3 regions of the Rahnella sp. BIGb0603 genome follow, and region 2 is predicted to be linked to each of the others. Evidence: predicted binding sites of a transcription regulator. Region 2 holds the regulator's gene; each other region holds the start of a gene.
What was found. Region 2 encodes PurR, which represses purine synthesis genes. Its sites were predicted from a motif close to CANGCAAACGTTTGCNTG; they were not measured.

Region 1 (9,975 bases), 520 kb from region 2:
CGTCAAAAACACGTCCGGCCGATGCGACCACGCCTGCGCAGTTATCTATTCAGATGACCGCGCACAGTGCCGCCAATACCGACCCGGTAATTATTGAGCAAGCGTTCCATCAGCTATGTACAGAACTGAAAGCGCAAGGCAGTATTAACGTCGTTAGTTATTCTGAGAATGAAGATAAACTGCAGTAACAGCTAAGAGATACGGAGAAAGACAATGAGCCCACTGAAAGCCGGTGACCCTGCGCCGCAATTTAGTTTGCCCGATCAAGATGGTGAACAAATTAATCTGGCCGACTTCCAGGGACAGAAAGTCCTGGTCTATTTCTACCCTAAAGCGATGACGCCGGGCTGCACCGTGCAGGCTTGTGGTCTTCGCGACAACATGGATCAGTTGAAAAGCGCAGGCGTTGAAGTGCTGGGGATCAGCACTGATAAGCCAGAAAAACTGTCACGCTTCGCAGAAAAAGAACTGCTGAACTTCACATTGCTGTCCGATGAAGATCATCAGGTTTGCGAACAGTTTGGCGTCTGGGGTGAAAAATCCTTTATGGGGAAAACCTACGACGGCATCCATCGCATCAGCTTCCTGCTCGACGGGAATGGCAATGTTGAGAAAGTCTTCGACGACTTCAAAACTACCAACCACCACGACATTGTGATGGCTTACCTCAACGGCAATTGAGCCAACCGGTAACCTTCGCACCATCACAAAGTTGGCTTACGGTAGTGGAAATTAAAAAAGCGCAGACGCGCTTTTTTTATTGCTGCTAAACCAAAACCCGCCACTTCTCTAAACGGTTTCGTTCAGGGATTCATCCGGCCAGACGTGAACCACGGCCTTGACCAGTGTGGCCAGCGGTATCGCGAAGAACACGCCCCAGAATCCCCACAGTCCGCCGAATACCACCACCGAAAGAATAATCACCAGCGGATGCAGATTTACAGCTTCCGAGAACAACAGCGGCACGATAACGTTGCCGTCTAATCCCTGAACCACCAGATACGCCACAATCAGCGTCCAGAAATCCGCGCCAAGACCCCACTGGAACATCGCCACAATGACCACCGGAATGGTCACCAGCATCGCGCCGATGTAGGGGATCAGAACCGATACGCCCACCAGCACAGCAAGTAAGAGCGAATAACGCAAATCCATAACCACAAACACCAGATAGGTCGCCACACCTACGATGATCATTTCCAGCACTTTTCCGCGGATATAATTGGTGATTTGCTGATTCATCTCTGCCCACACTTGCCCGGCCAGACCGCGGTCGCGGGGCAAAATACGGCGCACAGCGTTCAGCATCTGCTCTTTATCCTTGAGCAAAAAGAACACCATCATCGGCACCAGAATCAGGTAGATCGCCAGCGTCAGTAAACCGACCAGCGACGCCAGTGAATATTTCACTACGGATTCGCCTAGCCCTGACAGCTTGCTGCGCAGGTTTTCGGCCATCATATCGATGATGCCCGCATCCACCAGCGCCGGATAACGTTTAGGCAATGTGGCGGCAAAATCATAGAAACGGTTAAGCATACTTGGCAAATCGGCCAGCAAATTGACGCCCTGCTGCCACGTCACCGGCGCCACCACAAACATGCCGAGCAGTAAAATTCCGGCAAATATAATCAGCACCACGCTGACCGCCAGCGTGCGCGACAGCCCGACGTGTTGCAGCCGTACCGTCGGCCATTCCAGTAAATACGCCAGCACAATCGCCACTAAAAGCGGTGCCAGAATGCCGTTGAGAAAATAAAGAATACAAAAACCCGCCACCAGAATAGCCAGCAGCGCGATGGCCTGCGGGTCAGTAAAGCGGCGGCGATACCATTGCAATAACATGTCCAACATCGTGAGAACACTCCTGTAAATTCCGGGTCTGACGGGTTTGCGCTGTTCGTTCCCTGCGCGCTCAGACACAAGTAACTATCTTCAAATCTCGTTGTCACACAACTGTAGCTGCGGAGTGTTTTAAACTCTCACGAGGATAGCTACTATAGAGACCGGCGCAAAGAAAAGCGTCACAAAATAATGGTGTGACCAACAGTTCATGGATGAAAGGCTCTTAATGCTTATCGGCATCGCGGTTAACTTATTGGGAAGCAAATGTTTATGGTAATGCGGTTGAAAAAAACGGTGATCGCCCTGTGCCTGGGCAGCCTGTTCACTGGCACAGTCCTCCCCGCAGGAGCCGACGACAGTTCATTCTGGTCGACGCCCGTTGGTTCTTCATCCCAAAATACCCGTTCACCGTCAGCGCCCGTGTCGAGCGATCAGCTTCCCGACATCGGCACCACCGCAGGCGGGACGCTCAGTATTAATCAGGAACTGCAGATGGGCGATTTTTACGTCCGTCAGATGCGCGCCAGTACGCCGCTGATTAACGATCCGCTGCTGAATCAATACATTAATGCGCTCGGCCAACGTCTGGTCGCCCACGCGTATTCCGTCCGCACGCCTTTCCATTTCTTTATCGTCAATAACGATGAGCTGAACGCCTTTGCCTTCTTCGGCGGCAACGTGGTGCTTCACTCCTCGCTGTTCCGGTATACCGATAACGAAAGCCAGCTGGCTTCGGTGATGGCGCACGAAATTTCTCACGTAACGCAACGCCATCTGGCGCGTGCGATGGAAGATCAGCAGCGTAACGCGCCGCTGACGTGGGTTGGCGCACTCGGTTCGATTCTTCTGGCAATGGCCAGCCCGCAAATGGGCATGGCGGCGCTGACCGGCACGCTGGCCGGAACCGCGCAGGGGATGATCAGCTTCACGCAGGCCAACGAACAGGAAGCCGACCGCATCGGGATCCAGGTGTTGCAGCGTTCCGGCTTTGATCCGCAGGCCATGCCTGCATTCCTGCAAAAGCTTGCCGATCAGGCCAGTTATTCGACGCGTCCGCCGGAAATGTTGCTGACGCACCCGTTGCCGGACAGCCGTCTGGCCGATATCCGTAACCGCGCCAACCAGATGCCGCACCTGTTTGTCCAGTCGTCACAGGACTACGTGATGGCGAAGGTGCGTATCCTCGGGATGTACGGCTCAGAAAGCTATCCGCTTTCCGATGACTATCTGCAAAAGCTGAGTAACGGCAATGTCCGCGAGCAGCTGGCGGCGAAATATGGCCACGCATTGCTGTTCTATAAAGCGAAAAAATTCGATCAGGCGCGCGCCATTCTTGAGCCGTTGCTGACGACCTATCCGGGCAACGAATGGTTGCTCGATTTGTCCACCGATAATGACATCGACAGCAAACGCGCTCCACAGGCGATCGCCCGTCTGGAGCAGGCCGGTGCGGCGACCAGTTCCAACCCTGTTTTGCAGCTGAACCTGGCAAACGCCTATCTGGAAGGTGCGAAACCGGCCAACGCCATGAAAATCCTGAACCGTTATACGTTCAATTATCCAGGCGACCCGAACGGCTGGGATTTATTGTCTCAGGCTGCTGCCGCGCAAGGCTTGCGTGCGCAGGAACTGGCCGCGCGCGCTGAAAGTATGGCGCTGGTCGGGCGCCTGGATCAGGCGATTGAAATGCTGAGTAATGCCAGTGCATTGCAGAAATTAGGCAGCCTCGAGCAGGCCCGCTACGACGCACGTATTGATCAGCTCCGCCAGTTACAGGGGCGTTTCCGCCAGTATCAGAAAGGCTGATGTCTGAATCTATCAGGGAGAAAGTTATGTCAGATGAAGTTGCGATTTATCACAATCCGCGCTGCTCAAAGAGCCGCGAAACGTTGAAACTGCTGGAAGATGAAGGTATTACACCGGAAGTGATCCTGTATCTGGACACACCTCCGTCTGTCGAAACGTTGCAAGGTTTGCTGAAAAAGCTGGGATTCAGCTCTGCACGGGAATTAATCCGCAAAGGCGAGGAAATTTATAAAACATTGAATCTGGCCGATAAAAACCTGAGTGAAGCTCAGCTTTTGCAGGCGATGGTGGAAAACCCGAAACTGATTGAACGTCCGATTGTGATCGCCAACGGCAAAGCGCGTTTAGGCCGGCCACCGGAACAGGTGAAAGAGATTTTGTAATTCCCCGCGTCAAATTCGGGTTCGCCACACGAACCCGGATCTTCTCCGATTTACAACCCTGATTTACAGCCCCAGAATTTCTTTCACAAACGGGATCGTGAGTTTCCGCTGCGCCGTGATGGACGCGCGATCGAGCTGATCCAACGTCATGAACAATGTCCGCATTTCGCGATCCAGGCGTTTTAACAGGAAACGCCCCACGTCTTCCGGCAATTCAAAACCGCGCAGTTTGGCGCGCAACTGTAATGCCTGAAGTTTTTCATCATCGGAAAGCGGCTGGAGTTTGTAGATTTGCCCCCAGTCGAGACGGGAAGCGAGATCCGGCAAGCTGAGATTCAGCTGACGCGGAGGACGATCGCCGGTAATAAACAGGCGCGTGCGACCGGTTTCGAGAATGCGGTTATAAAGATGGAAAACGGCCGCTTCCCATTCATCATCTCCGGCAATCCCTTCGATGTTATCAATACAAACCAGCGCCAGATGCTCCATGCCGTCCAGCACTTCAGGGACGAAATAAGCGCGCTTGTCTAAAGGCACATAACCCACGGCTTCACCGCGTTGCGATAATTCGGCGCAGGCTGCGTGTAAAAGATGGCTGCGGCCACCGCCTTCGCGGGACCAAAAATAGATATACGTGCCGTGTTCCTGATGCAATGCGGTCTGAATCGCAGAAAGCAGAGAAGAGTTTTCCCCCGGATGAAAACTGGCAAAAGTCTCATCATCGGGCAGATAAAGTGGCAGGGAAAGCTGTGCCGGCGTATTCAGAAGCACCTCAACCAAAGCGGTATGAAGACCGCAGATGTTGTCACGTCAATAAAAGGAACTGCCAAATTCTAGCAAGGATCCGCGGTGAAATGAACTGTGCCCGGTGCAACCGCTTGCGATCCGAGCACCTGACCGGTTGCGCGCTGGCAAACCGGTCAGAAATGATCCCCCTCAGACTGGCGGATTTTCCCTCTCGTCATCGATATCAATGATCTGTTCTTCGCCGCGGAAAATCTCGATCACTTTGAACAACAGACTCAGGAAGATACCCACGATCGTGGCCAGCGCCATGCCTTTCAGCTCCGCCGCACCGATGTGGATCTTCGCGCCGCTGACGCCGATGATGAGGATCACCGCAGTCAGGATCAGGTTCTGTGCCTTGTTGTAATCGACTTTAGATTCAATCAGTACGCGGATACCGGATGCGCCAATCACGCCATACAACAGCAAGGAAACGCCGCCCATTACCGGAACCGGAACGGCCTGAATTGCCGCCGCCAGTTTCCCGATACAGGAAAGCAGGATCGCCAGAATCGCCGCACCACCAATCACCCAGGTGCTGTAAACCTTGGTGATCGCCATCACGCCGATATTTTCGCCGTATGTGGTATTGGGAGTAGAACCGAAGAAACCGGACAACACGGTAGAAAGGCCGTTAGCCAGCATCGAACGGTGCAGGCCCGGATCACGCAGCAAATCTTTTTTCACGATGTTCGCCGTCACGACTAAATGCCCGACATGCTCGGCAATAACCACCAGCGCCGCAGGCAAAATGGTCAGGATCGCTACCCATTCGAAACGCGGTGTGTAGAAAGTTGGCAGAGCAAACCAGTGCGCGTTTTCAATCGCAGAAACATCCACAACGCCCATAAAGAAGGACAGCGCATAACCTACCAGCACGCCGATGAGGATCGGGATAATCGCCAGGAAACCGCGAAAGAGCACGGAACCAAGGATCGTCACCGACAGCGTCACCAGAGAGATGATGATCGTTTTGGAATCCACCGGTACGCCGTCAGCCGGCAGCAAACCGGCCATATTGGCAGCCACACCGGCCAGCTCCAGCCCGATGACGGCAACGATTGCGCCCATCGCTGCGGGCGGGAACATCACGTTAATCCAGCCAATCCCGGCTTTCTTAACAATCAGCGCCACCAGGCAGAACAGTAAACCGCAGGCAATAAATCCGCCCAGCGCCACTTCATACCCCATCGGCAACAGCAACAGCACCGGTGAAATGAACGCGAAGCTTGAACCCAGATACGCCGGTATTTTCCCTTTACAGACAAATAAATACAGCAAAGTCCCTATGCCATTGAACAGCAGCACCGTTGCCGGGTTAATTTTGAACAGAATGGGAACCAGAACGGTGGCACCAAACATGGCAAACAGATGCTGGAAACTCAGGGGGATTGTCTGCAGTAAAGGCGGACGCTCACTTACCCCGATGACACGACGGGTCATGGATGTGATCCTCTTAAAGTGTGGTGTTGTGTTATGTGTTTTAAAAACCAAAAAAAAGCCGACTCATGAGTCGGCTTAACGCTTACTTCGTACCAAATATCTTGTCGCCCGCATCGCCGAGCCCCGGCATGATGTAGCCCTTTTCGTTGAGTCCCTGATCCACCGAGGCCGTGTAGAGCTCGACGTCAGGGTGCGCAGCTTCGAGAGCGGCGATCCCTTCCGGTGCCGCCACCAGCACCAGAACTTTAATGCTCTGGCAGCCCGCTTTTTTCAGCAGGTCGATGGTTGCGATCATGGAACCGCCGGTTGCCAGCATCGGGTCAACCACCAGAGCCAGACGTTCTTCGATGTTAGAAACCAGCTTCTGGAAATACGGCACAGGCTTCAGGGTTTCTTCATCACGGTACACACCCACCACGCTGATACGCGCGCTCGGGACGTGTTCCAGTACGCCTTCCATCATGCCCAGACCGGCACGCAGAATTGGCACAACGGTAATTTTCTTGCCCTTGATCTGGTCGATTTCAACCGGACCACACCAGCCTTCGATAGTGACTTTTTCAGTTTCTAAATCGGCAGTCGCTTCATACGTCAGAAGACTACCCACCTCAGAAGCCAGTTCGCGAAAACGTTTTGTGCTGATGTCATTTTCACGCATCAGGCCCAGCTTGTGTTTCACCAGCGGGTGTTTCACCTCGACGATCTTCATTGTTTATTCTCCTAAGGTGGTTGGGCTGCAAAAAAAAAATCGCGAGATTATAACGCCATTTTTTTTGAACGCCACTGCCAATTGCCTGATCCGGATCAACATATCCTTCGTCAGTCTAACTGCTGCGGTGTTGGCTGCACTTTCTCACCCGAATCACTGACTCATGTCAGCTCATCGGGATTCGTGCGTTTGCCGCCTTGCTGCAATCAGGCTGACTTTGGATAAGCTCTCTCATTGGCTTCTAAAATCAGTATAGATAGACACAGTCAATAAGGCGCTCGCAAACGTTTGCTTCCACTGTTAGAATTGCCGCGCATTATTTTTCAATCACCAACCCAAACCGCCGTGGGGACTTCGCAGTGACCGACAAAACCTCTCTCAGCTATAAAGACGCAGGCGTAGATATCGATGCCGGTAACGCATTGGTAGACCGCATTAAAGGTGTAGTAAAACAGACCCGTCGCCCGGAAGTTATGGGTGGATTGGGCGGTTTTGGTGCTCTCTGCGCGCTGCCGCAAAAATATCGTGAACCCGTGCTGGTTTCGGGTACCGACGGCGTTGGCACCAAGCTGCGTCTGGCGATGGATTTAAAACGCCACGATACCATCGGTATCGACCTGGTCGCGATGTGCGTCAACGATTTGATCGTTCAGGGCGCTGAACCGCTGTTCTTCCTCGATTACTACGCCACCGGCAAACTGGATGTCGACACTGCCGCCAGCGTGATCACCGGTATTGCAGAAGGCTGTAAACAGTCCGGCTGTGCGTTAGTTGGCGGCGAAACCGCTGAAATGCCGGGGATGTACCACGGCGAAGATTACGACGTCGCGGGCTTCTGCGTCGGCGTGGTGGAAAAATCAGAAATTATCGACGGCAGCAAAGTGGCTGACGGCGACGTGCTGATCGGCCTGGCCGCCAGTGGCCCGCACTCCAACGGCTACTCGCTGGTGCGCAAAATTCTGGAAGTCAGCAAAACCAATCCGGAAACCACCGTTCTGGCAGGCAAATCGCTGGCCGACCATCTGCTGGCACCGACCAAAATTTACGTGAAATCGATCCTGAATCTGATCGAAAACGTCGAGGTGCACGGTATCGTCCACCTGACCGGCGGCGGCTTCTGGGAAAATATTCCGCGCGTTCTTCCTGAAAATACTCAGGTCATCATTGATGAATCAAGCTGGCAGTGGCCGGATGTCTTTACCTGGCTGCAAACCGCCGGCAACGTCAGCCGTCACGAAATGTACCGTACCTTCAACTGTGGCGTTGGCATGCTGGTTGCACTTCCGGCTGAGCTGGCTGAACAGGCGATTGCTTTACTGAACGATAATGGCGAAAAAGCGTGGAAAATTGGCTACATTAAAGCCTCTGACTCCGCTGAACGTGTTGTCATCCAGTAATTCAACCCACTGAAGACAGGTATAGAAATGAAAAGGATTGTGGTTCTGGTATCGGGCGAGGGAAGCAATTTACAGGCCCTGATCGATGCCTGCCAGCAGGGAAGGATCAACGCAGAAATCTGCGCTGTTTTCAGCAACAAATCCGCCGCTTACGGGCTTGAAAGAGCCCGTACTGCCCACATTCCGGCGCATGCGCTGGATGTCAAAGCCTACGAAGATCGCGCCGCGTTTGATGTCGCACTGGCCGATGCCATCGACACATTCCGGCCCGATCTGGTGGTACTCGCCGGGTATATGCGTATCCTCACCGCAGAATTCGTTCAGCGCTTTGCCGGACGGATGATCAACATCCACCCTTCCCTGTTGCCGAAATATCCGGGTCTTCACACTCACCGCCAGGCGATTGAAAATCAGGATACCGAGCACGGCACATCGGTGCATTTTGTCACTGAGCAGCTCGACGGTGGCCCTGTCATATTGCAGGCGAAAGTCCCGGTGTTTACCGAAGACACTGAAGAAGAGCTGGTGGCGCGTGTGCAAACGCAGGAACACAGCATTTATCCGCTGGTGGTCAGCTGGTTTGTTGAAGGACGTTTGTCCTTGCAAAACGGACAGGCGCTACTGGATAATAATCCACTGCCTGAACAGGGTTACGCGGCGGATTAATCTGCTTAAGCGCGATGATTTCACTATAAACCGGCCCCGTGCCGGTTTTTTATTTTCTGTCATTTGACACTTGTTTACATTTCACCCGATATAATGCCCATCCCGGCGCACGTTTAAACGTCGTTTGTGCGCCGACCTTCATCTGAAACACGGTTGTTTCAGATCTCATATTCACGAAGGTTACCTCAGGTAAAACGGCTTTTTGATTTTTTGAGGAACACCCCATGTTTAGCAATAACAGCGTCAGATTACGTCCACTGGAAAAGGATGACCTGTCGTTTGTTCACCGTCTTGATAATAACGCCAGCATCATGCGTTACTGGTTTGAAGAGCCTTACGAGGCGTTCGTCGAACTGACAGATCTCTATAACAAACATATTCATGACCAAAGCGAGCGTCGCTTTATTATTGAATTCCAGGGCGGACCGGTCGGATTAGTCGAACTGGTCGAAATTAATCATATTCACCGCCGCGCGGAATTTCAGATAATCATCGACCCGCAGCATCAGGGTAAAGGCTTTGCCGGTGATGCCGTCCGTCTGGCCATGGATTATGCCTTCTCCGTTCTGAACCTCTATAAGCTGTATTTAATCGTCGACAAAGAAAATAAAAAGGCGATTCATATTTACAGCAAACTCGGATTTGAACTTGAAGGCGAACTGAAGCAGGAATTCTTTGTGAACGGCGAATATCGCAGCGCCATCCGCATGTGTATTTTCCAGCCTCAGTTCCTGGCGAAATATAAAACTAAGCCTGTTCAGGTCAAACCTGAATCTCTTATTGGTGCCAGCGCCGTCTGATTTCGCATAAATACCTTACCGGTGAGGGCGACAACGCCTTCACCGGTAAGACTTTTCCCGCTTTTGATCCTCATTTATTCCCCCTGCATAAACTCTCCTTGATTCATCCCCTGTAGTGTTGGACTTTCCTGTCAATCTTT
Region 2 (9,975 bases):
GTCATTTCTTGCTTCCTCAAGCCGGTACAGGCTGTCACGGTCATTACTCTTCACGCGCAGCACACAGAGACGGTGTGCAATCACAATGCTTTCTATTGTAACGATGGCTGCCACCAGATAAAAACGCCAATTTTTGTGGGGTCTTTCTCAATACTGGCATTTCGCTAAACAATCTTCTGCGCTTGCGTTCAGGTTCACATATTTAAAGATTCATCGAGAATAACATTTTTGCCGTTCCACGATAATGTCAGATTTGCAAAATCCCATTCTTTAACTTAAATAATAACATGATGAAAAGTGGTTATTTTTTTGACTAAAAATGGCGGTTATTTCGACATAAAAAAAGCTATTAACTTTTTCTCACAATATGATCTAGAATCGAGGCAATTCGTGCTTTTTTGTCTCGTTCTTTTAGGCAATACTCTGACATCCCTGATGTTTAACCCTACCACTCATGGTAACGAAGCTATGCGCTTACTGTTCACGCTTTTTGTGCTGCTCTTTACCCAGCTGTTTCTGAATATGGCTCATGCGTCGCCACAGACTCGTGTCGCTGCCGACCAGCGAAAGAGTCATGTTAACCAGGTCACGCCGGAAGAACGCCGAAAGCGAAAAACGGCAGCCGCGAAAACCAGCAAGAAAACCAAAGTCGCGCCGGTTTCAGAACCTAAAACTCAGGAAAAAAATTCGAAGAAGAAAGTCAAAAGCACCGAACTGGTTAAGCGAAAGACGTCTTCTGAAAAAACAGTAAAAACGACGCGGGCCGAGAGTAAAAAAGAAAAAACACTCAAGACAACCCGGGCCGAGGCGAAAGCAGGGAAGGAAACGAAAACCCGCTCTCTCGCTAAAAACAGCAGTGAAAAGGCCAGTAAAAAAGAAGCGTATGGCCGCCACCGCAAAGGCAAAAAGTTACGTGAAGAAGACAGTAAACCGATAACGCTCAGCGCAACACACAAGAAACGTTATCAGCACGCACAACAAACCGCGATGACCAAGCTGATGCACCAGGTCGGCAAACCTTACCGCTGGGGCGGAACGTCACCGAATACAGGTTTCGATTGCAGCGGACTGGTTTACTACGCATATAAAGATTTGATCCGTATTAAAATGCCCCGCACAGCGAATGAAATGTACCACTTGCGCGATGCGGCCCCGGTCAAACGGGGTGAATTAGAATCCGGCGATCTGGTTTTCTTCCGGATTAATAACCGCGGCGCCGCAGACCATGTCGGTGTTTACGTAGGAAACGGGAAGTTTATCCAGTCACCGCGCACCGGCGAAGACATTAAGATCACCTCACTGGGTGACGATTACTGGCAAGATCATTATGTAGGCGCACGACGGGTAATGACCCCTAAGACGATCCGATAATAAACAATTCGTTAAGTCTGAAGTTTCGCTAATCAGCCATTGAATAGCATTTAACGAAGAGTTTCTGCAGGGAAGAGTATCGGCGGAATGGGTGACTGCGTAAAATTGAAAAGGGCGATTCCTGTTATAGGTAATCGCCCTTTTTATTGCGGCTTTCGCGCAAATCAGTTCATCACTGCGGTGAAACTGAAAGCAATAATCACGAGCAAAGCGCAGACCGTAGTGATCAAAGAAAATTTCAGGTTGCTGTCCATTAAACCCCCTTACGGATCAAATTGTGGCGTTCGTATAGCCACACTGAATGTGTGCCAACGCATTTTCTCATAATTCGCATTGAAAATCTTGTGCTGAATGACACCAGGTTCATGACAATTTTACTTCCACTTTCCTGCATTATAAGTGAAAATTGTCGGTTACCACGCCTGTGTGCCGGTCGATTTCACCCGAGAGCATTTCACGCCTCACTCTGAAGAATCCACCCAACGATTTCACTGCCCTTTTCGAAGTCAGCAGTTAAATCCACGCAAGCAAACGATTAACATAATGCTAACGTGCTGAAACACGTGAGCACAGGAGTCATTTTTTACATGGCAACGATTAAAGATGTCGCAAAGCGCGCTGGCGTTTCCACCACAACCGTGTCGCACGTCATCAATAAAACCCGTTTCGTCGCCGAAGAAACCCGAGCCGCGGTTCTCCTTGCAATCAAAGAGTTGCACTATTCTCCCAGCGCTGTGGCACGTAGCCTGAAGGTCAATAACACCAAAACGATCGGTCTTCTGGCAACGTCCAGTGAAGCGCCCTACTTCGCCGAAGTGATTGAGGCCGTGGAAAACAGCTGTTTCTCAAAAGGCTATACGCTGATTTTGTGTAACTCACACAATAATCTGGAGAAGCAACAGGCCTACCTGCAAATGCTGGCGCAAAAACGCGTCGACGGTTTACTTGTGATGTGCGCGGAGTATCCGGACGAATTGCTGAATATGCTTGAAGAATACCGCTCCATCCCGATGGTTGTGATGGACTGGGGCGAAGCGCGTAAGAATTTCACCGACAGCATTATCGATAACGCGTTTGAAGGCGGCTATATGGCCGGACGTTATCTGATTGAACGCGGTCATCGCGATATCGGCGTGATCCCTGGGCAACTGGCGCGAAACACCGGCGGCGGCCGTTTCCAGGGCTTTGTGAAAGCACTGACGGAAGCTAATATTCCTCTTCGTGAAGAATGGGTCGTTCAGGGCGACTTTGAGCCGGAATCGGGCTATCAGGCCATGCACAAAATTCTGATGCAGAAAAACCGCCCGACGGCTGTATTCTGTGGCGGTGACGTGATGGCGATGGGGGCAATCTGTGCCGCCGATGAGCTGGGCCTGCGCGTACCGCAGGATATTTCCGTGATTGGCTATGATAACGTGCGTAACGCGCGCTATTTCTCACCGGCACTGACGACAGTTCATCAGCCAAAAGAACGTCTGGGCGAAATGGCCTTTACCATGCTGCTGGACAGAATTATCAGCAAACGCGAAGAGTCGCAGACCATTGAAGTGCATCCCAAACTGGTTGAGCGCCGTTCCGTGGCCGACGGCCCGTACCGCGATTACCGCCGTTAACTTTCAATAAACGCCTGTGCCGCAGGCGTTTATTGTCAGTCGCGCAACCATTCCCGGTTCATCGTTTCCGTATCGCCCATGTATTCCAGCAGCCACGCCAGCGAAGGCGACGGATTGCTCTGATCCCACGTCAGGCAGCACGGGCTGTCCGGAAAGGTATTTTCCAGCGACAGTACCTGTAATTTTTGCTGTTCAATCCAGGGTGTCACGCGGTGAACCGGCATCATGCCAACACATAAACCTTCGTTCAGACATTCCAACGCACACGTCCAGTCGGGAACCACCAGCCGCCGCTGGTTATCCAGCGTCCAGGTATCGCGTTTCGGCAATGTCCGCGATGTATCTTCCAGGCAAAGCGCCGGATAAGGCCGTAACTGATCGTCACTCAGTATTCCCTGCGTCTGGGCCAGCGGATGTTGCGCGCTGACCACACAATGCCAGTCCATAAAACCCATATCGCGGAAATTGAACCGTCCACCGACGGGGATCGCCCGCGTCGCGCCGATGGCGACATCCGCCCGCCCGTCGACCAGCGCGTCCCAGACACCGTTAAAGACTTCCGAATGAATGATGAGTTCGGTATCAGGGAAATGGCGATAGAAATCCAGCACCAGCTGCCGTGTCCGCACAGGTTTAACGATACGGTCAACGGCCACCCGTAATTCTCCGCGCCAGCCATTGGCGACCTGCTGACACTGGCGGCGGGTCGCTATCATTTTTTTTGTCAGAACCCGCGCTTCGTCGACAAAAACTTTACCGGCAGGAGTCAGAATAACGTCGCGATGTCTGCGTTCAAACAACGGAACGGCCAGCCATTGTTCAAGCTGGCGAACGGTGTAGCTGATGGCAGAAGGAACCCGGTGCAAGTCCTGCGCGGCAGCGCTAAAACTGCCTGTTCGGGCGACGGCATCGACCACTTCAAGTGCATATTCTGACCACATCGTTTAGCCTTCAATATTTTTGATAGCAGATTGCAAATATTAGCGTTTCACAAGCCTGTTATCAAAGCGTTAAACTCCGCATCCGATACGATTTCCGCGTCAAATCATCTGCAATAAATAAATTAAAGAGACAATAATGAAACCCTCACTTGGATTTATGCTCTATCTTGCCGGGCTGAGCATGCTTGGCTTTTTAGCGACCGATATGTACCTTCCGGCCTTCAGCGCGATGCAAAGCAGCCTGATGACCAGCCCGGGCATGATCAGCGCCAGCCTGAGTATTTTCCTTGGCGGCTTTGCCATCGGTCAGCTGTTGTGGGGGCCGTTGTCCGACAAGATTGGCCGCAAGCCGGTATTGCTGATTGGCTTAGCGCTCTTTGTCGTCGGTTGTCTGGGCGTGCTATGGGTTGAGAATGTCCGCGCCCTGCTGGCGCTGCGTTTCCTGCAAGCTGTCGGCGTCTGTGCCGCCGCCGTCACCTGGCAGGCGCTGGTGGTAGATCGCTTTTCTGCCGATGTTGCTAAAAAAACCTTTGCCAGCATCATGCCACTGGTTGCGCTTTCCCCTGCTCTGGCACCTTTGCTGGGCGCCTGGGTTCTCAACCATTTTGACTGGGAAGCGATTTTCGTTCTGCTGACCGCCGTAGCCGTTATCTTGCTTATCACCACGTCCACACTGCGCGAAAATGCGCCAGAGGTTCATGCTCCTGCTGATAAAACCGGTTTCGCGAAGCTTCTCGCTTCCCGGGTTTACAGCGGTAACGTGATGATTTATGCCGCCTGCTCTGCCGGCTTTTTCGCGTGGCTGACTGGTTCCCCGTTTATTCTCAGCGACATGGGGTATTCGCCGGGTGTGATTGGCCTGAGCTATGTTCCACAGACCATTGCTTTCCTTCTTGGCGGTTTTGGGTGTCGTGTGCTGATCAGCAAAACGGATGGGAATAAGATCCTGCCGTGGCTGCTGGCAGGTTATGGCGTCAGTGTGGCGGGTTTGTTCGGCGTGGCTATATTTACTGATGCGAGTCTGGTGAGTCTGTTAATTCCGTTCTGCCTGATGGCTTTGGTGAATGGCGCGATTTATCCCATTGTCGTCGCAAATGCATTAATGCCATTTCCTGCTAATACAGGTAAGGCCGCGGCGTTGCAAAATACACTGCAGTTGGGTCTATGTTTCCTCGCGAGTTTGCTGGTTTCCGCATTTATTGTGCAACCACTCATGGCGACAGTCACCACGATGCTGTCTACACTACTGTTGGTAGTTTTAGGCCGCTGGCTGTCACTGCGTCAGGAAGAAGTGCAATCCGGTGAACAGGAACCGGTGCAGAAACAGCATGCACGGAATGCAAACTAATAGTGATAATGACTTTAAGTAACAATCACTTAATGGACATTTACATTCGTAGTGATTAACTATTGAGAATGCCAGCCAGCGAGCCTATACTCAACTGAACCCAATAAAATAGCATTTTTACAATACTTTTATTACATAGTTAGCGTCGGCGCGAGGTTCGCGTCACACTATTTATTCTGGTTCGTTTTTCAAGGATGATTTTCCTGCCCACATTTTGTGTGCAGGCGTTCTTCTAATTTCCTCTGTTGGTGTCGAATATCGGACGTGGCGCAAGTCGTCTGTTCTCATAAAGACCTGCAAAAATAGCCTTTGCTTTTCCCGGCAGGTTAATAAGTCAGAAGAGAAAGTGATGGAGAAGCTATGAGTTCATCGTGTATAGAAGACCAAAGCATTCAGGACAATCAGTGGTATCGGATAGTCAGTGAAATGCTGGCTACGGCAGACATCCAGGTTAACGGTAATCGCCCTTTCGACCTTAAAGTAAAAAACACTGACTTCTTCAAGCGTGTTTTACAGGAAGGTTCTTTGGGTCTGGGTGAAAGTTATATGGATGGTTGGTGGGAATGCGAGCGCCTTGATATATTTTTCCAGCGCGTTCTCCGTGCCGGTTTGGAAAATAAACTCCCCCACCATTTTAAAGACACACTACGTATCGCAGCAGCACGCCTCACCAATCTGCAGTCCCGTAAACGGGCGTGGATCGTCGGGAAAGAACATTACGATTTGGGTAATGATTTATTTACCCTGATGCTCGACCCGTATATGCAATATTCCTGCGGCTACTGGAAAGATGCCACGACGCTTGAAGAAGCGCAGGAAGCTAAACTCAAAATGATCTGCGATAAACTGCAACTGAAACCGGGCCAGCGTTTGCTCGATATCGGCTGCGGCTGGGGTGGATTATCTGAGTTTGCAGCCCGCAATTATGGCGTCAGCGTGGTTGGCGTTACGATTTCTGCCGAGCAACAAAAGCTGGCCCAGAAACGCTGCGAAGGCCTGGACGTCACCATTTTGCTACAGGATTACCGCGATCTTAACGATCAGTTCGACCGTGTTGTTTCCGTCGGTATGTTCGAGCATGTGGGCCCCAAAAATTATGAGACCTACTTTAATGTCGCCCGACGTAACATCAAACCTGACGGCATTTTCCTGCTGCACACCATCGGTTCTAACAAAACAGATCTGAGTGTCGATCCGTGGATAGATAAATATATCTTTCCAAACGGCTGCCTGCCGTCTGTCCAGCAAATTGCTCGAAACAGCGAATCATTATTTGTGATGGAAGACTGGCACAATATCGGCGCAGATTATGATCGTACTCTGATGGCCTGGAATGAACGTTTCCAGAAACACTGGCCTGAACTGGCAGAGCGTTACGGCGACCGCTTTCACCGGATGTTCACCTATTATCTGAATGCCTGTGCAGGTGCTTTCAGAGCCCGTGATATTCAGCTCTGGCAAGTTGTGTTCAGCCCTGAAGGTGTGGATGGTGGGATGCGCGTGCCACGCTAATTCGCAGAATCCTTTTACCACGCTTTAAAAGCAAAAAACCGGACGTTCATGTCCGGTTTTCTTTTTGGTTTTTCTTTTTGGTTCCTGTTAACGCACGTGCTGAAAATGATTATTCAGCCTTTTCGTTCATCGCCTGCGCAGTGGCGATTGCGGCTTCGCGGCTGGCCAGCACACGTTCAACCGTATCGACGATGGCCTGCGTTTGCGGATCAATTTCAATATTAATTTTATCCCCGAGACGCTTAGTGCCCAGCGTGGTTCTTTGCAGCGTTTCAGGAATTAAATGCACACAAAAACGGGTGCGGGTCACCTCCCCGATGGTCAGGCTGATACCATCAATCCCGATATACCCTTTATGTAAAACATATTTCATTAAATCTTCATGCGGCATGCGGAACCAGATTTGACGGTTATTTTCTGACGTCAGAATCTTCGCCACTTCGGCAGTACAAATAATATGTCCGGACATTAAATGCCCGCCAATTTCGTCATTAAAACGCGCAGCGCGCTCCAGATTGACCTGATCGCCAACATTCAGATCGCCGAGATTGGTCAGACGCAGGGTTTCTTTCATCAGATCGAAACTGACTAAATTCCCCTTTACTTCTGTGACAGTCAGACAACAACCGTTGTGCGCGACAGAAGCCCCCAACTGGAGGTTATCAAGCATATCCTCAGGCAGGCGCACTACATGGGTACGGAAATTCGGTTTTTCGTCAATGGACACGACCGTTCCGGTTCCCTGAACTATTCCGGTAAACATAGCCTATTCCTCAATGTTTAAATCTGCTGTATTAAGACGACGCTAAGGTCAGTTTGCCGCAGAATTAAATGAAAGCCAAATCTCTGCGGACAAAAATAGTCTGGTATTGACGGATTTCATTATTTAACCGGTCATTAACAGCATTGTTTGCTTAAAAATATTGAAGATGTACAATCTTCTGGCTATTTTCCGCTCTTAAATGCCGTCACGCGTGGCGTTTTTTATTCAATATAATCAACAAAAAAGGTGTATCAGTGCAGAAGTACCTTGCAGAGGCGCGGGTATTGTTGGCGCTTGCGATCCCGGTCATCCTTGCGCAGGTCGCTCAGACCGCCATGGGCGTTGTCGATACCATTATGGCCGGTTCAGTCAGTGCCACCGATATGGCTGCGGTTGCCGTCGGCACCTCCATCTGGCTGCCCGCGATTCTATTCGGCCATGGTTTATTACTTTCACTGACGCCCACGGTTGCTCATCTGAACGGCGCCGGTCGCCGCGAAAAAATCGGCCATCAGATCCAGCAGGGATTCTGGCTGGCTTCCGGCGTTTCCGTGCTGATCATCGTCGTCTTGTCCCAATGTGATCATCTCATCGGCCTGATGCACAACATCGATCCTGAACTGAGAGAAAAAGCTGTCGGATATTTGCACGCCATCATGTGGGGTGCGCCGGGCTATTTATTCTTTCAGGTATTGCGCGATCAGTGCGAAGGCTTGTCAAAAACAAAACCCGGTATGGTCTTCGGGTTTATAGGGCTGCTGGTGAATATTCCCGTTAACTACATTTTCATCTACGGGAAATTTGGCGCGCCGGCCCTCGGCGGCGTGGGTTGTGGTGTGGCAACCGGCACGGTTTACTGGGTCATGTTCTTCATGATGCGATTTTACGTGCGCCGCAATTATACGATGCGCGATATCGTTGCCCCTTCCCGCTTTGCAAAACCTGACTGGCCGACGCTGCGCCGTCTGATTCAGCTCGGGATGCCAATTGCGCTGGCGCTGTTCTTTGAAGTGACGCTGTTTGCGATTGTCGCGCTGCTGGTTTCACCGCTAGGTATCGTGGCCGTCGCCAGCCATCAGATCGCACTTAATGTCGGCTCACTGATGTTTGTGATCCCCCTTTCGCTGGGCGTTGCTGCGACGATCCGCGTTGGCTCGCGGCTCGGTGAATCTTCGGTAGAAGGCGCCAAAGTGGCGGCTTACACCAGTATTCTGACCGGCATTATGATGGCCTGTTGTACAAGCATGGCCGCCATCATTTTCCGTGAACATATCGCGTCACTTTATAATGACAATGTCGAAGTGGTGACGCTTGCGTCTCACCTGCTGATATTTGCCGCACTGTTCCAGATTTCAGATGCAATTCAGGTGATCGGCAGCGGCGTACTGCGCGGATATAAAGATACGCGTTCGATCTTCTATATTACATTTGTCGCGTATTGGGTGCTGGGATTGCCGGTGGGCTATGTGCTCGGGCTGACTGATCTGCTGGTGCCGCAAATGGGGCCAAGCGGATTCTGGTGCGGCTTCATTCTGGGTCTGACTTTTGCGGCGGTCATGATGACGTTTCGTATGCGCTGGTTACAAAAACAACCCTCATTTACTATTTTACAAAAAGCAGGCCGCTGATCTGATTTGGGATTGCATGGTTTGAAATTCCGCGCGAGGCGAATGTGATGCAGCGCGCGGAAAATTTCGTCATCTGACCGGCCGTTATGCCTAAAAAAACAACGCAATGCGCATTCGCTCGGCAATCACTCACAATATGACAGTAAAATGTCTTTTTTCCCTTGCCAGCATTCAGAGAGGTCGCTAATATTCGTCCCCGTCGCCGACACTGGCTGACACCGAAGAAAACGATGCGTCCGTAGCTCAGTTGGTTAGAGCACCACCTTGACATGGTGGGGGTCGGTGGTTCGAGTCCACTCGGACGCACCATTCTTCTTCAAAGCTTTACCGTTGCACATTGTGCGTCCGTAGCTCAGTTGGTTAGAGCACCACCTTGACATGGTGGGGGTCGGTGGTTCGAGTCCACTCGGACGCACCAAAGCAACGTTCTCTCTCCTCCCGCTGTTTTACATTTTCCCTGAACACTTCCAGTTTCTGAATAAATCTGATTTGAATTCTCCGTTCACCATACTTCTGAGTTTTAAATCGCTCCGCCGTCATCCGTTTGTATTTTTTTAAGATTATTTCGTAAATGTGGCATTTTCGAAGGTACCGTGACGAAACTGTTATGCCTTCGGGTTTTTGCTCTGCCCGCTTTGGATAATTGCGCAACAAAGCTCTGTCATCTGCCCTAAGCTTGCGCAGCATCACGTTTTTTATTTGGTTTCCCGCCCCGTTCCCCCCTATAATACGCATCGTCTCTTCGATTGAATGGTTTCAGCCCCTTGATCTGTCGATATCGCACTTATAAAAGCGTGAC
Region 3 (9,975 bases), on a different contig from region 2:
CGTCGGACATCGGCAATAAAGCCAGCGGTCCGTTTTGGGTGAAGCGTTCGAACGCGCGGCCGTTATGCGGTTCGCTGGTGGCGATGTTGGCGATGACGGCAATCTGCCCATAATCCTCGCGCTGCCAGCTGATATTGCAGGCTTTCGCCAGCGAAGAGTGGGAACCGTCGGCAGCGACCAGCAACTGCGCGGTCAGAGTTTCACCGCTGTCGAGCGTGACACTCGCGCTGTCGGTTTGTCTTTGAACATCAACCACTTTTGCCGGGCAATGCACCGTCACGCCGGGAGCTTTGGTGAGCATGGCAAACAAACGATTACCGACTTCATGCAGCTCAACAACGTGACCAAGCGCTTCGACACCATAATGCCCCGCAGTGAGATTCACAAAAGCCGCATGGCCGCGATCGCTGACGTGAATGTCACGGATAGGCGTCGCGATTTTTGCCAGTGCCGGCCAGATCCCGACGCGCGCCAGTTGCTGGCAGGTTCCCTGCGCGAGCGCAATCGAACGGGCATCAAAACCCGGATGCTCGTGTTCTTGCGGCGCGGTCGCCTCCACCAGATGCACCGGCAGACGCCCCTGCGTTAGCGAGGAAATCGCCAGCGCCAGCGTGGCACCGGTCATTCCGCCACCAACAATCACTATGCTCATAGAGAAACAATGCTCATATTATTTACGTGCCGCCGCCATTAAGGCTTCGATATCATCGGCTTCTTTCACCACGTCGCCGGTCAGAATTTCGATGCCTGTCGCGGTGATCAGAATGTCGTCTTCGATGCGGATACCGATACCGCGATACGCTTCCGGTACGTCGGCGTCCGGCGCAATATACAAACCCGGTTCAACGGTCAGTACCATGCCCGGTTCCAGCGTACGGCTGCGATCAACCGAGCCATAATGACCGACGTCATGAACGTCGAGCCCCAGCCAGTGAGATAAACCGTGCATGAAGAACTGGCGATGCGCCTGCTCAGCGTAAAGAGTTTCCACATCACCTTTCATTACGCCCAGTTTGACCAGTCCTTCGATCATGACGCGGACAGCCGCTTCGGTCGCCGCCTGAATACTGCTGCCCGGTCCGAAGACTTCCAGTGCTTTGTATTCTGACGCCAGCACGATGTCGTAGATCTCACGCTGTGCTTTGCTGAATTTCCCGTTCACCGGGAAGGTGCGGGTGATATCACCGGCATAGCCCTGATATTCACAACCGGCGTCAATCAGCACTAAATCGCCGTCACGCAGCTCACATTCGTTTTCGGTGTAGTGCAGGATGCAGCCGTTTTCGCCACCGCCAACAATCGTGTTGTAGGAAGGATAACGCGCGCCGTGGCGGTTGAATTCGTGATGAATTTCTCCCTCGAGCTGATATTCAAACATTCCCGGACGACATTTTTCCATTGCGCGGGTGTGTGCCAGCGCAGTGATTTGCCCGGCACGGCGCATAACCGCGATTTCTTCGGCGGACTTGAACAGACGCATATCGTGAACCCACGGACGCCAGTCAGTGACGGTCGCGGGTGCGGCGAAGTTCTGACGAAAACCTTTACGCAGTTTTTCCATCGCACGGTTAACGATTTCATCGGCATAGGCATATTCGCCCTGCGCGTGATAGACCACGTCAAGGCCGTTGAGCAGTAAATGAAGCTGGTCGTTGATGTCGCCGAAAGGCAAGGCTTTGGTCACGCCCAGCTTAGCCGGTGCTGCTTCCTGCCCCAGACGGCGCCCGAACCAGATTTCAGCGGTGAGATCACGCACGCGGTTAAACAGCACGCTGTGGTTATGATTTTCATCACTTTTAACCAGAATCAGCACAGCTTCCGGTTCGTTGAAACCGGTGAAATACCAGAAGTCACTGTTCTGACGATACGGGTATTCACTGTCGGCGCTGCGCGGGGCTTCGGGGGCCGCAAAAATTATCGCAGCACTTCCCGGTACCATTTTCGCTAACAGCGCCTGGCGGCGGTTCTCGATCTCTTGCTGAGTCATCACTTTCTCCTGAAATCGTTTTAGTTCGTTGTTATTAACTGGGTTCTCAAATTATCAGTGCAACGTGCGGGTATTTTCCGGTGCAGACGGCAGGCTGTGGCCAAATTCGCCAAAGCATAAAATGGCTGCCACGCGGACGTACTCCACCACTTCCTCTAAAGATTGCGCCAGTTGCTCCTGATCTTCATCTTCGTCGTAGCCAAGTTGCGCGATGCTGCGCAAATCATCGATGGCTTCGCCGACTTCGCCTTTCACTTTCGCAAGTTTAGGCTGCATCATGCCAAGGCCGAGCAGGAAATGGTTGACCCAACCGGCGAGGGCGTCGGCACGTTCGAAGACACTTTTGTCGTCATCGGGCATCATCATTTTAAATTCGAAGCTGTCATCTTCCAGCGTATCGGACGTAACTTTACGAAGTTGTTGCAGCAAATCCGCCAGCGTATGCGGGAAGGCCAGGCCTTCATTGGTCAGGTCATGCACCATCGTCAGCCAGCTGCCGTCGCGGTTGCCGCCACACAGTAAGCCACTGATCAGACCGTGCATTTCTGCTGCGGTCAAAGCAACCGATTGTTGTTTCAGGTTTTGATCCAACGAATCGTAAGTAGGGTAAGTATTCTCAATAGACATGCGCATTCGCCATCGTTGGCAGGTTAAGTTCGTGTTATGCTACCACCAAGGTCTGTCGTAGTACCAGATTAGCAGCCCGCAATCAGGCTCAGTTTGGCCTGAATGGCACGCCCTGAACAATCGGGCAGCAGTCAGCCGGTCATGGGGTTGTAACCTGGTATTGAGATAGTTATAGTGGCGCCCGCTTCCAACATCCTGCGCCAGGTCGTAGTGGTCACGTTGGGGCGGACGAATAAATCAGCAGGAAGGTGGCATGTCTGCACAACCGGTAGATATTCAAATTTTTGGTCGCTCGTTACGGGTGAATTGTCCGCCAGAACAACAGGAAGCACTGAATCTGGCAGCTGAAGATCTTAATCAGCGGTTGCAAGATCTTAAAGTTCGCACTAGAGTCACCAATACAGAGCAACTGGTTTTCATCGCGGCATTGAACGTATGTCACGAACTTGCTCAGGAAAGGTTGAAAACGCGCGATTACGCATCCAATATGGAACAACGTATCCGGATGCTGCAACAAACCATCGAGCAGGCATTGCTCGAACAAGGCCGGATCTCTGAACGTGAAGGGGCGCCTTTCGAATAACACACGTTGCTGATGTGGCTCGTCACAGGCCAGTCAGAAGCGGTAAAAAATTTCTCTGAGATGTTCGCCAGCGGGCCCGTCCCCTGAGCCGATAATTAGTACCAACAGAATGTGATGATCCGTAATCGGTGCGCATGCTCGGTCCGTCCGAGAAGCCTAAAGATTGCGACAGCACGTTCACCTTGAACCATGGGTTCAAGGGTTACAGCCTGCGACGGCATCTCGGAGATTCCCCTTTCTTTTCGGTACATCCCTTTCTGGTGTTTGTATCTATGTCGCACACTCCTCTTTTTACTTCTGCCCGACAAAATATTCGCACTGAAATTCGCCAGCGTAGAAAAAATCTGACTGCCGGTCAGCAAACAGAGTTTGCCCTTCAGGCCGCAGATCGCGTTGCCGCGCACCCTGAAATTCAGTCTGCCACCACGATTTCAGTTTTTCTGTCCTTCGACGGAGAGCTTGATACCACACCGCTGATTCAGCGCCTGTGGCAGGAAGGAAAAGAGCTCTGTCTGCCGGTGCTGCATCCGTTTTCCCCTCACCATCTGTTGTTCCTGCGCTATGCGCCTGAAACACCGCTGGTACGCAATCGTCTTAAAATCCTCCAGCCACAACTTGATATCACACAGGTTGTGCCATTGTCTCAGTTGGATATCATCCTGACGCCGCTGGTCGCGTTTGACCGCCACGGACAACGTCTGGGTATGGGTGGAGGGTTCTACGACCGCACGCTGGAGCACTGGCGGGATGGCGGGCCGTATCCGATTGGCTTAGCGCATGATTGCCAGCAGGTGGACGTCTTGCCGGTGGAGCACTGGGATGTGCCTTTGCCGCAAGTGATCACGCCGGGCAAAGTGTGGACGTGGTGAAGATAGGCTGACTGTTGATACTCCTCTCAGAGAATACTCCCCTCAGAAAATTTCCCTTATACATACCGTTACACGCCGAAACCAATCCCTCACGGACAATAAATTCCGTCATGTCTATTATCTTCTCAACGGCCCCGCAGTGGGGCAGACACATAAACCGATATCTCTGAGGAATTAAACATGAAAAAAGTATTAGCTCTGGTTGTAGCCGCTGCAATGGGTCTGTCTTCTGTCGCTTTCGCTGCTGAAACAACCGCTACTCCGGCACCTGCTGCTGCAACGACCGCTGCGCCTGCGGCCAAGCATGTAACTAAACACAAGACTCACAAGAAAGTCGCTCAGAAAGCGCAGGCTGCTAAAAAACACAAAAAAGCCGCTAAGAAAGCTGCTCCGGTAGCCCAGAAGGCCCAGGCTGCTAAAAAACACGTGAAACACGCTAAGAAAGCTGCTCCGGTAGCGCAGAAAGCGCAGGCTGCTAAGAAACACGTGAAACATGCTAAGAAAGCAACTCCGGTAGCGCAGAAAGCGCAGGCTGCTAAAAAACACGTGAAACATGCTAAGAAAGCTGCTCCGGTAGCGCAGAAAGCGCAGGCTGCTAAAAAACACGTGAAACATGCTAAGAAAGCTGCTCCGGCTACAAAAGCAACCCCAGCAGCATAAGAAGTTACCAAGAAGTCTTTGTGAGGTATTAACTCGCAATTACCAGAAATGCTAAATTTACACCCGGTTCGCCGGGTGTTTTTTTCTCCAGTTTTTATCCTGAGGTACTGTGGATGATGCTGCGCCGCTTCCAGTTCGAAATCACCCTGTCTTCACTGATCCTCTGTGGTCTGGTCAGCCTGTTCTTTTACTTCTGACATTTTCGTGAAGTGCCCTGAGATGGCGCCCGTCATCGGCTCAACGCCTTGAGCAATCTGGCAAACGACTCATCCGGTAAGATCTTCCCGTCTGCGGGAAATAGCATAAAAAAACCGCCTTTCGGCGGTTTATAATCTGTTACTGCGCAGATCTCTCAATAAAGCAAGCGCGCACGGATCGTGCCCGGAATCGCTTTCATCAGTTGCAGCGCGGTGTTCAACGTTGTGACATCCGTTTCAGCATCGATAACCACATAACCGACTTCCGGGCTGGTTTGCAGATACTGTGCTGCAATGTTGATCCCCTGCTCCGCGAAAATCTGGTTGATGCTGGTCAGCACACCCGGACGGTTTTCGTGGATATGCAGCAAACGGCTGGCTTTCTCGGTATGCGCTGGCAAAGAGGCTTCCGGGAAGTTAACCGCGGACAAAGTCGAACCGTTGTCAGAGTATTTCGCCAGTTTGCCCGCCACTTCCAGGCCTATGCCTTCCTGCGCTTCCATGGTAGAACCGCCGATGTGTGGCGTCAGCAGCACGTTGTCGAATTCACACAGCGGAGAATTGAACGGATCGCTGTTGGTCGCCGGTTCTTCCGGGAAGACGTCGATAGCTGCACCGGACAGATGTTTGCTGCGCAGCGCATTGCACAGGGCAGGAATGTCGATCACCGTGCCGCGTGAGGCGTTGATCAGCAATGCGCCCTGTTTGATTTGTGCCAGTTGCACTTCGGAAATCATGTTTTTGGTGCCTGGCGTTTCTGGAACGTGCAGGGTCACGACGTCGCTGGTGCTGAGCAGTTCTTCCAGAGTCGCAATCGGCTGCGCATTACCCAGCGGCAATTTGCTTTCGATGTCGTAATAGAAGACGCGCATCCCCAGGCTTTCCGCCAGAATACCTAACTGTGTACCGATGTGGCCGTAGCCGACAATACCCAGACGTTTACCACGCGCTTCAAAAGAGCCGACGGCCAGTTTGTTCCAGATCCCGCGGTGCGCTTTGGCGTTGGCCTCAGGAATACCGCGCATCATCAGCAACATCTCGCCCAGCACCATTTCGGCGACGGAACGGGTATTAGAGAACGGTGCGTTAAAGACCGGAATACCACGACGGGTTGCCGCTTTCAGGTCAACCTGATTGGTACCGATACAGAAACACCCTACAGCCACCAGTTTTTCTGCTGCCTGGAACACTTCTTCGGTCAGCTGAGTACGCGATCGGAGTCCAACAAAGTGCGCATCACGGATCGATTCTTTCAGCGATTCCGTATCTAAAGCACCTTTGTGAAATTCAATATTGGTGTAACCCGCGGCACGGAGTGTATCAACCGCACTTTGGTGGACGCCTTCCACTAACAAAAATTTAATCTTGTCTTTCTCAAGTGATACTTTTGCCATTTCCCGACCCTATATTTTTTCTGGCTGAATTCGAACTGCTAGGTGACTGCTCACAGTCAACATAACAAAAAATACGCCATCATCAATACAAACGATTGCCTGCCAGACAGCAGAAGGCTCACCGCGCCTGTTGGTTTTCAGCATTTCCTGCTGGTTAGATTTTACAAAGCAAGACGTTCAGGAGGCGATAGTGAGAAATGTGACATAAGTCACCAAATTAAGGCTTTTGAAGAAAAGATGATTCATTCAGAAAATTATCATCTTCATAACATTGTGTTATGACAGGGGGATGACTGGCTGCTTTCAGCAAAAGCAGCCAGATCTTCTGCTTATTGATAGGTTACTTCAGCGTGACAGTTTTTACGCCTTCAGAAGTGCCTACCAGCGCAACGTCGGCGCCACGGTTGGCGAACAGCCCTACCGTCACCACGCCCGCAATTCCGTTGATCTTATTTTCCATCGCGACGGCATCCAGAATGCTCAGATTATGGACGTCGAGAATGATATTGCCGTTGTCAGTCAGAACGTTCTGGCGGTATTCCGGCAGACCACCGAGTTTCACCAGTTCACGCGCAACGTAAGAACGCGCCATCGGGATGACTTCTACCGGCAGCGGGAATTTACCCAGCACATCGACTTGCTTAGACGCGTCCACAATACAGACGAATTTTTTGGCGATCGCGGCAATGATTTTTTCGCGGGTCAGCGCAGCGCCGCCGCCTTTGATCATCTGCATGAAGCCGTTGATTTCATCCGCGCCGTCAACGTAAACGTCCAGCGAGTCCACTTCGTTGCTGTCGAAAACGTGAATGCCTAAGCTTTTCAGTTTTGCCGTTGAAGCGTCAGAGCTGGAAACGGCGCCCTCGATCTGACCTTTGATCGAACCCAGTGCATCGATGAAATGGGCGGCGGTGGATCCGGTTCCGACACCGACGATGGTGCCCGGAGTCACGTAATCCAGTGCGGCCCAGCCGACTGCTTTTTTCAATTCTTCCTGCGTCATAATGGCTTCTCTGTCTGATAACGTAAGTGGCGTGAATACGGAAAAGTGTCGGTGATTATAAAGCATGTGCCGGCAGATTGGGCAGACAAGAGCGTGACCAGATCACACTTATTAAGTGCAATTGGGTTGTAAGCGCCCCGATTTTCCTCACCACAAAACCTGACAATCTGTGGCATAGTGTTCGGATAAAATTAAATCCAAGGGACAGAACTCCGATGAAACGCCCGGACTATAGAACGCTACAGGCACTGGACGCGGTGATCCGTGAGCGCGGTTTTGAGCGCGCCGCACAAAAGCTTTGCATCACCCAATCGGCGGTCTCTCAGCGCATTAAACAACTGGAAAATTTGTTCGGCCAGCCTCTGCTGGTGCGTACCGTGCCGCCTCGTCCGACGGAACAGGGGCAGAAATTACTGGCCCTGTTACATCAGGTGGAACTGCTGGAAGAAGAGTGGCTCGGCAGTGACAGTAACAGCGACAGTAACGATACGCCGCTGCTGCTTTCGCTGGCGGTTAACGCCGACAGCCTGGCAACCTGGCTGTTACCGGCGCTGAAATCCGTGCTGGTCGATTCACCTATCCGCCTGAATTTGCAGGTTGAAGATGAAACCCGGACGCAGGAACGTCTGCGCCGCGGTGAAGTGGTCGGCGCGGTGAGTATTCAACCGCAGCCGCTTCCGAGCTGTCTGGTCGATCAACTTGGCGCGCTGGATTACCTGTTTGTCGCTTCCAAGCCGTTTGCCGATCGGTATTTCCCGAACGGCGTCACCCGTTCCGCGCTGCTGAAAGCGCCGGCGGTTGCGTTTGATCATCTCGACGATATGCACCAGGCATTCCTTCAACAGAACTTCGATTTGTCACCGGGCAGCGTGCCGTGTCATATCGTTAACTCGTCGGAAGCCTTTGTGCAGCTGGCACGTCAGGGCACGACCTGTTGTATGATCCCGCATCTGCAAATCGAGAAAGAGCTGGAAAGCGGCGAGCTTATCGACCTGACGCCCGGCCTGTTCCAGCGCCGGATGCTGTACTGGCACCGCTTTGCGCCGGAAAGCCGCATGATGCGTAAAGTCACCGATGCCCTGCTGGCACACGGACACCAGGTGTTGCGTCAGGACTGATTTAGCGCCGCAGAAAACAAAAAACCCGCCGGAGCGGGTTTTTCATTATTACGGCGTCATATTTACTGAGCTGGTGCGGGTGCCTGCGGCTGCAGTTCGAACACCACATCGACCTGATCATCAAAGTGAATGCTTTGCTGTTCGTAGGTTTCAGCGGCATCATTTTGCGTGGGTGCGGCGGCGGCTTTAAACATGCGCGCAACCGGCATTGGCTGGTAGTTGGCGACGTGATAACGAATGCTGTAAACCGGCCCCAGTTTGGTGTGGAAGCCCTCTGCCAAAGATTTCGCCTGCTGTGTGGCGTTATCAATGGCTTTCTGGCGCGCTTCGTCACGGAAACGATCAGGATTTGCCACACCCAGTTCGATAGAACGGATTTCATTCAGGCCGGATTTTAATGCACCATCCAGCAAATCGTTCAGTTTATCCAGCTGACGCAATGTCACCTGAACCTGCCGCACCGCACGGTAGCCTTTCAGCTCTGAACTGCCGTCTTTCAGGTAATTATATTCCGGCTGTGTGCTGAGATTCGCGGCATTGATGTCTTTCTTTTCAATTCCGTTTTTCTGCAGGAAACCAAAATATTCCGCCACACGATCGTCGGCTTGTTTCTTGGCGCTCGCGGAATCTTTTGCCGATACGCTCACTTCAATGGCCAGCGTCGCGATATCCGGTGTGGCGTCAACGCTTGCCGTACCTGATGTCACCACGTGCGGGCCGGCAGGAACTTCTGCCGCGTGCAACGCTAAAGGTAAAGTCCCTAATCCCAACATCGCTGCTACAGCCAATGCTTTCAGTTTCACAGTGCCTCCATTAATCATCAAAGATCTGGCAATAGTTAATTCAATCAATCCGCAAAACCGTAGCATAAACCGTTACAACTGAAACTAAGATTAGTGACAAAAACCTGTTTTCGGGTAAAAACTCAAAATACGCCGGTCTGACGCGCCAGTTGTACGGCAATCCCCCACATAATTACGCCAACAATAAAGTTGATGACGCGCTGCACTTTCCCGGTGTTTAACCAGGGCGCGAGTAATGCCGCGAGAATGGCCAGCCCGAAGAACCACAGCACAGAAGCACTGACCGCGCCGAGCGCAAACCACGAACGTTCGTCGTGGCTCAGGCTTCCGCCCAGACTACCCAATACGACGAACGTATCGAGATAAACGTGAGGGTTGAGCCAGGTCACCGCCAGCATGCTGACGACAATCTTCCAGCGGCTTTGCTTCGCCACTTCCGCCTGTGCCAGTTCAGGATTTTTGCTGAATGCCGTGCGAAACGCGCCCCAGCCATACCACAGCAGAAATGCCACGCCGCCCCAACTTACCAGCGCTAATAACAGCGGCGATTTGCTCAGCAGCGCGCTGCCGCCAAATATCCCGCCGCAAATCAGCACGATATCGCTCAGCGCGCATAAAGACGCAATCATCAGATGATACTGGCGGCGAATGCCCTGATTCATCACAAACGCATTCTGCGGTCCGAGGGGTAAAATCATTGCGGCGCTCATCGCCAGTCCTTGCAGGAAAATAGC

Region 1: the regulator PurR is predicted to act here: its motif matches at 7,250-7,267, upstream of purM (phosphoribosylformylglycinamidine cyclo-ligase).
Region 3: the regulator PurR is predicted to act here: its motif matches at 6,402-6,419, upstream of serA (phosphoglycerate dehydrogenase).

The regions. Positions count from the first base shown of each region.
Region 1 is NZ_JANUEX010000001.1:892,301-902,275, forward strand. Features, by position in the region: gene M2403_RS04290 (glycine cleavage system transcriptional repressor) at 1-188, shown strand, start outside; gene bcp (thioredoxin-dependent thiol peroxidase) at 214-681, shown strand; gene M2403_RS04300 (AI-2E family transporter) at 790-1,854, opposite strand; partial or broken gene M2403_RS04305 (M48 family metalloprotease) at 2,275-3,651, shown strand; gene arsC (arsenate reductase (glutaredoxin)) at 3,678-4,034, shown strand; gene hda (DnaA inactivator Hda) at 4,098-4,805, opposite strand; gene uraA (uracil permease) at 4,971-6,263, opposite strand; gene upp (uracil phosphoribosyltransferase) at 6,346-6,972, opposite strand; gene purM (phosphoribosylformylglycinamidine cyclo-ligase) at 7,332-8,369, shown strand; gene purN (phosphoribosylglycinamide formyltransferase) at 8,397-9,035, shown strand; gene speG (spermidine N1-acetyltransferase) at 9,260-9,835, shown strand.
Region 2 is NZ_JANUEX010000001.1:370,735-380,709, forward strand. Features, by position in the region: gene M2403_RS01710 (Grx4 family monothiol glutaredoxin) at 1-5, opposite strand, end outside; gene M2403_RS01715 (C40 family peptidase) at 469-1,371, shown strand; gene M2403_RS24905 (YnhF family membrane protein) at 1,536-1,625, opposite strand; gene purR (HTH-type transcriptional repressor PurR) at 1,959-2,984, shown strand; gene punR (DNA-binding transcriptional activator PunR) at 3,020-3,925, opposite strand; gene punC (purine nucleoside transporter PunC) at 4,062-5,273, shown strand; gene cfa (cyclopropane fatty acyl phospholipid synthase) at 5,634-6,785, shown strand; gene M2403_RS01740 (riboflavin synthase subunit alpha) at 6,895-7,548, opposite strand; gene M2403_RS01745 (MATE family efflux transporter) at 7,803-9,176, shown strand; tRNA gene M2403_RS01750 (tRNA-Val) at 9,409-9,485, shown strand; tRNA gene M2403_RS01755 (tRNA-Val) at 9,518-9,594, shown strand.
Region 3 is NZ_JANUEX010000004.1:54,574-64,548, forward strand. Features, by position in the region: gene ubiH (2-octaprenyl-6-methoxyphenyl hydroxylase) at 1-652, opposite strand, end outside; gene pepP (Xaa-Pro aminopeptidase) at 671-1,987, opposite strand; gene M2403_RS11630 (YecA family protein) at 2,042-2,614, opposite strand; gene zapA (cell division protein ZapA) at 2,868-3,197, shown strand; RNA gene ssrS (6S RNA) at 3,247-3,430, shown strand; gene M2403_RS11645 (5-formyltetrahydrofolate cyclo-ligase) at 3,470-4,066, shown strand; gene asr (acid resistance repetitive basic protein Asr) at 4,247-4,726, shown strand; gene serA (phosphoglycerate dehydrogenase) at 5,079-6,317, opposite strand; gene rpiA (ribose-5-phosphate isomerase RpiA) at 6,658-7,320, opposite strand; gene M2403_RS11665 (LysR family transcriptional regulator ArgP) at 7,536-8,438, shown strand; gene M2403_RS11670 (oxidative stress defense protein) at 8,501-9,241, opposite strand; gene argO (arginine exporter ArgO) at 9,364-9,975, opposite strand, start outside.